2 regions of the Paenibacillus borealis genome follow, and region 1 is predicted to be linked to the other one. Evidence: predicted binding sites of a transcription regulator. Region 1 holds the regulator's gene; the other holds the start of a gene.

Region 1 (3,116 bases):
CAGCGATGCCGGAGCTGGTGAAGCCGGCCAGCTGGTCGCACGCCTGCAGCCGGGCAAGAAGCCCAAAGAGTGGGAGGAGCTGGCTGCCCTGGAGAATACACTCAACCTCAGCCTGAGCGATATCATCCGCAAGGGTGATAAAATGCTTAGTGAGATGCGTGATACGGACAGCCAGTCCTCATCGGACAGCCTCGTGACGGATATCGGCGGGTTGTTCAAGGACCTGGCCTCCATTAGAGAGCAGATCCGATTCTTTATGGGACTGAATGACGAGAATATTGTGTACTGGCTGGAGGGGAGCGGTAATTACCGCGGCAAGTCGCTGCAGATGTATGCCGTTCCGGTGGATGTCAGCACCCAGCTGCGGGAGCTGTTCTTCGACAAGAAGAGGAGTATCATCCTGACCTCGGCCACCTTGTCTGTGGATAAGTCATTCCAGTTCATGATAGATAATCTGGGTCTTGGCGAGGCAGCAGAGCAGGGGCGTCTGATGACAGCACTGCTTCCGTCTCCGTTCAAATACCGCGAACAGGCGCTGCTTGTCATTCCGCGTGATTTCCCGAGCGTCAAGGGAAGCATTGGGGATGCCCGCTTTGTAGATACGCTGGTCCATTCTCTGGCCGAAACTGCAGTGGCCACACGGGGGCGGATGCTCGTACTGTTCACATCCTACAAGATGCTGCGCCAGGTTTATGATCCGCTGAAAGAGGCGTTGGCTTCGCAGGATATCATGGTGCTAGGCCAGGGTGTAGAAGGCGGCAGCCGGAGCAAGCTGATCCGGCGGTTCCAGGACAGTTCGGCGTCTGTCTTGCTCGGTACGAGCAGCTTCTGGGAGGGTGTAGATATTCCCGGGGAGGCTTTGACCTGCCTGGCGATTGTCAGACTGCCCTTCCAGCCGCCAAATCATCCGCTGGCTGAAGCGAAATCAGAGCTGCTGCAGGCACAGAAGAAGAATCCTTTCATGAAGCTGTCTGTCCCGCAGGCCGTGATCCGATTCAAGCAAGGCTTCGGAAGGCTGGTCCGCACCGCACAGGACCGCGGAATTGTTATTGTATATGATACCAGAGTCATTGAATCTTATTATGGGAAGTATTTCCTGTATTCGCTGCCCGGTCCCAAGATGGAGCATATGCTGACTGATCAGATGGTGCCGCGGATTGCAGAGTGGCTGGAAGAAGGCGGGGTTTAATATCCGTTCCCCGGTTGATATTATGTATAAGTAATTATGGTTCTGAAGTCCCGCGCTCCACGGCTGCTGCCCAATTGGGCAGTACCGGAGCACGGTTCCTATAATCGGATTATCACATCAAACTTTTAGGAGGAGAAAACATGAAATCGGATAAAATATCGGAGGCCGTCGTCCGCAGACTCCCAGTGTACCTGCGTTTCCTGAACGATCTCCAAAAACGTGAAATCTCTACAGTTTCTTCTCAGGAGCTGGGACAGAAGCTTGATCTTAATCCCGCCCAGATCCGCAAGGACCTGGCTTATTTCGGTGATTTCGGCAGAAAGGGCATCGGTTATGACGTCTCTTATCTGATTGAGAAGATCCGTCATATTCTGAAGCTGGACCAGCAGATTAACGTAGCTCTAGTAGGTGCGGGTAATCTCGGCCACGCCTTGTCGAATTACAATGCCTACTTGAAGGATACGATGAAGATTACAGCTATATTTGATGCTTACGAGCCTAAGGTAGGCCAGCAGATCAACTCGTTGACTGTGCAGCCGATGAGTGAGCTGGGGGATACCATCCGTGCGCAGGGCATCCGTATCGGAATTATTACCGTTCCGGACAGTGAAGCACAGAACGTAGCGGATATTCTGGTGGATTCGGGCATTGAGGCCATCCTCAATTTTGCCCCTGTTATTCTTAAGACTCCGGCTAATATCCGGATTCATGCCGCCGATTTCACCACTGATCTGCAGAGTCTGGCTTATTATTTACATGACGGAAAGGACGAAGCTGAAGATGAGCAGCAATAAAACGATTATTAAAGACGGCCGTTTCCTGGTTCCAGGCAGCGACAAGCCGGTTCTGAACGGTTATATGACCATAGAGAATGATCTGATTACTTACATAGGTGAAGCGAAGCCTGTAATCGAAGAGGATGCCCGGGTTATTGACGGCAGCCGTCTGCTGTTTATGCCGGGTCTCGTCAACACCCACGGCCATGCAGCGATGTCCCTGCTGCGCGGGTACGGTGATGATATGGTGCTTCAGGCTTGGCTGCAGGAAAAAATGTGGCCGATGGAAGAGAAATTCACCGGTGAGGATGTGTACTGGGGAACCTCTCTGTCTGTTCTTGAGATGCTGAAGGGCGGCACTACGACCTTCCTTGATATGTATGATCACATGGACCGGGTTGCTGAGGTCACCGAGCAGTCCGGCATCCGCGGCGTGCTGATGCGCGGTGTCATCGGACTCTGTCCGGAAGAGGTCCAGAATCACAAGCTGGCTGAGGCAATTGCTTTTGCCCGTAACTGGCATGGTAAGGCTGACGGCCGAATTACTGCGATGCTCTCGCCGCATGCGCCTTACACCTGTCCTCCGGAGTTTTTCATGAAGTTTGTCCAGGCGGCTCATGATCTTGATCTGCCAATGCACACGCATATGTCCGAAACCCGCCATGAGGTGGAGCAGAATGTGGCCGATTACGGCCTGCGTCCGGTCGCTCATCTGGAGAAGCTGGGAATGTTCACCCGGCCGTCCCTGATCGCCCATGGCGTTCATCTGAATGATGAAGAGATTGAGATTCTGGCCCGCCACAATGTCGGTGTATCCCATAATCCAGGCAGCAACCTGAAGCTGGCCAGCGGAGTAGCCCGTGTTCCTGAGCTGCTCAGAGCAGGAGTTAAGGTCTCCCTGGGTACGGACGGTGCAGCAAGCAACAACAACCTGGATATGTTCGAAGAGATGCGTCTGGCCGCGCTGATTCACAAAGGCGTAAGCGGTGATCCGACAGCAGTACCGGCTCCAGAGGCGCTGCTGATGGCGACCGAATATGGTGCGCAGTCTATTTTCCTGAACCAGGTGGGCAGGCTTTCAGCAGGGATGAAGGCCGACTTCATCGCGATTGATATTGATCAGCCGCATTTGCTCCCGCATACCGATCTTT
Region 2 (3,116 bases), 160 kb from region 1:
TCCGCATCATCAAGTCCTTCAATCTCAAACGGAACACCCGCCGTAGCCGGCTGGAAAGCGAACCAAATCGTCCGGTCTGATCCGACTTTAATAAGCTTCGCCTCAGATTTATCCGTCCCTGCCTCCTTCTGCTTGACTGTAATATGCTGAATGGCCGGGTCCAGAACGTCTCCGATCACCATGGGAAAAGGCGTTGAAATATGCTCCAATTCAGGAAAACACATATAATTTATTGCAGAGCTGTCCGGATCTCCGCCCATTCCGTAGCCGCCTCCCCATACCCACTTCCATCCGATCCAGGTTTTGCGGACATATTCTACTTGAAGGTTACTGCTATCCTGCTGGCCTGCCCGGGTAAGAAATACCAGCTCTCCTCTGGCCGCAGGCTCCTGGTGAATGACTGTCATTGAGTCAGAGCCGCGGAACAGCCGGACAGCTTCTTCAGGACTTTGGCCAAGCGGAATCTGGAGTGTCTGGTCCATTCCAAGTGAGCGGGACATCTTCTGGTCTGACCATCCTCCCGGTCTTTCATACATATACAATAGTAAATAGAGTACGGCTACGGAAGCTAGAATCACTCCGGCAGCAATGCCCAATCTCCGGCTATTCTTCATGAATCATTCCATCCCCTGTCCATCCCATGTGTTTGCGCTTACAATACCTTCCATAATACTATAGAATATTTCCGGACAGAATACAAAAAAGCCCATAGAGCAAGCCCCTAAGGACCTGTCTACAGGCTGTGTGTAATCAATAAAATATTGCAATTACTCTATTAGATTAAATTATTTAACTTCGTTTGCTCCGGTTACAGTACCTTCGATCACAGCAGTAGCCTTCACATCTTCACTTGCATAGTACAGGTTGCCGTCAATGGTAGCATCCTTGTACAGGTTGAATCCGTTAGCTTCTACATATACGTCACCTTTGATGGTACCGCCTTGAACGCGGAAGTTCTCGCTCTGTACAGTTACTTTAGGTGCTGTCAGCGTGTAAGTAGCTGTTACCTTGTGGTCTGCATCCTGTGCATACAGGGCAAGCTTACGGTAGATCGCTGCAGTTGCGTCGCCTTTGTCATGGAATTCACCGGCTACAACAACATCTTTATCAACGGTCAGATCATTCAGGATTGCTACAATCCAGTTGCCGCTTTCGCTTACAGCAGCAGTGAAGGCATCTGCCTGGTTAACGATCGAAGCTGTTGTTACGGCATCCGTCTGCTCAGTGGCTGGAGCTGTTGTTGCTGCTGCACCAGTATTGTTTGCTGCGTTATTATCATTCGATCCACAACCCGACAACAATGCTGCTGATACCCCTGCTACTACTAGAACTTTGAATAATTTCATTTTTAATTCCCCCTGTTTCTTTTAATTAACTTTATTATATATTAAAATTTTATGATAACAACGTGATAATTTTCACAATATTGTGTCTTTTTTCACAAACAAGCATTTTAATTGTTTCATTTCATGCAAAATACAGCAATTACATACTTATTTGTCTAATTTTGCAGGTGAATCTTCAGCTGCTCCAGCGGCTGACAGTTTCCATCCTACGCCTCCCACTCCTCTCTAAGCAGTCCCATGCGGATCGAATCATAGAACTTCCCGTCGTAGTACCGGCATTTCCGGAGCCTCGCTTCCATTGTCATGCCTAATTTGACTCCTGTCCTGATCATCCGCTCATTTCCCGACCAGGTGGTATAGCCTACACGGACTAACGGATACGTATTGAACAGATGTCCGATCCATAGCTTGAGGGCTCTCGTCCCGTAACCGTTGCTCCAGTATGCCGGATCATAGATGATAATGCCCATTTCCAGCCATAGGGAGGGTTCATGCTCCCAATAGTAACTGACGTCGCCTATTACCACGCCCTCTATTTCTATTACCCAATTATTCCCGCATCCAACAATCTCGGCTCTGTTCGCGTAATACGCTTCCCACGGAATCCGCTTGTGTTCATAATAAGGCGCATCCCATTTCTTCCACTCCGGCACTTCTTCCTTATACACCAGATCCCACAGTCTAGGCAGATCCCCTTCAGCTATGGGCCGAATCACCAATTCCTTATCCTGATACATAGATACCCTCCGTTGCAGCTAATATTTTACATACTGTTATTATATTAACTGAACTGCTGAAGCTGTTGCTGGTAGTGAACATTTATAATTAAGGAATACTGGATGTAACGGCTGCTGTAAACTTTTCACGGAGCTTAGCGTTGTATAGGGGAAGGGGGCAGGACATGGCCAAAGAAACCATTCATCAATTTCTGCAGCAAGCCGGAACTTTACTATACCGGTACTTAAGAAAACGCGGACTCGCACGCGAGGATGCTGAAGATATCGTTCAGGACACCTGTTATAAATACTTAATCTATCAGGATGGCATCGGCCCGAAACAAGTCATGGGCTGGATGTTCCGTGTCGCGACCAATCAGTTCTATGATCTCAAGAGGAAAGATAAACGTCATCCCACGGTCGATGTTGAAGACATTCAACTTCTTTCTTTAACCCATCTGCCGGAGATCCAGCTGCTGAGGCGGGAAACCGCCCAGAATATCCGCGACACACTGTCTCGGCTCTCTGAGCAGCATCAGGAGCTGCTGATTCTCAAATATGAGCTGAGCCTGACCTACAAGGAGCTCTCATCCCTGTACGGTATGAATGAGAACACGCTGAAGACCCATGTCACACGCGCCAAAAACCAATTTATCAAACACTATGGGGAGGAATATTAAATGGATCAGAATCAGGAGCAGGACCAGTTTATTTTCGGAGGGAAGCAGACTCAGCAGCTCATTCAAAAAGCCAGACTCCGCTCCACCCTGAAGACCATTGGCATCATTGTTGTCGTAACCCCCATCATACTCGCCGTTATCTGGTATGGCCTCTATCATTTGAGATTGGCTCAGGGCAGCAAGGTGCAATCAGAGATTCTCTGGAAAAATGAGATCAGCGCCCCCAATGTCCACATCAGCAACCAGTCGGTCAAATTGGATAGCTTTGGAGGCGAAACCTACAATCAGACTTACAAATGGCTGGGAAACAAACCTTATATCTGGCAGCCCATCGAGGAAACTTATAATCTGCTGGGCCGCTCCACCGGCAGGTA

Evidence for each region. The regulator Rex, encoded in region 1, represses fermentation and respiration genes when NADH is low (regulators of the CRP and FNR family bind a similar motif). The targets are predictions, from matches to a motif close to TTGTGAAATATTTCACAA.
Region 2: the regulator Rex is predicted to act here: its motif matches at 1,427-1,444, upstream of PBOR_RS21520 (polymer-forming cytoskeletal protein).

What each region holds. Positions count from the first base shown of each region.
Region 1 is NZ_CP009285.1:5,245,099-5,248,214, reverse strand. It holds gene dinG (ATP-dependent DNA helicase DinG) at 1-1,189, shown strand, start outside; gene PBOR_RS22220 (redox-sensing transcriptional repressor Rex) at 1,330-1,983, shown strand; gene PBOR_RS22215 (amidohydrolase) at 1,970-3,116, shown strand, end outside.
Region 2 is NZ_CP009285.1:5,083,464-5,086,579, forward strand. It holds gene PBOR_RS35065 (hypothetical protein) at 1-614, opposite strand, end outside; gene PBOR_RS21520 (polymer-forming cytoskeletal protein) at 786-1,346, opposite strand; gene PBOR_RS21525 (GNAT family N-acetyltransferase) at 1,553-2,083, opposite strand; gene PBOR_RS21530 (RNA polymerase sigma factor) at 2,248-2,742, shown strand; gene PBOR_RS21535 (anti sigma factor C-terminal domain-containing protein) at 2,743-3,116, shown strand, end outside.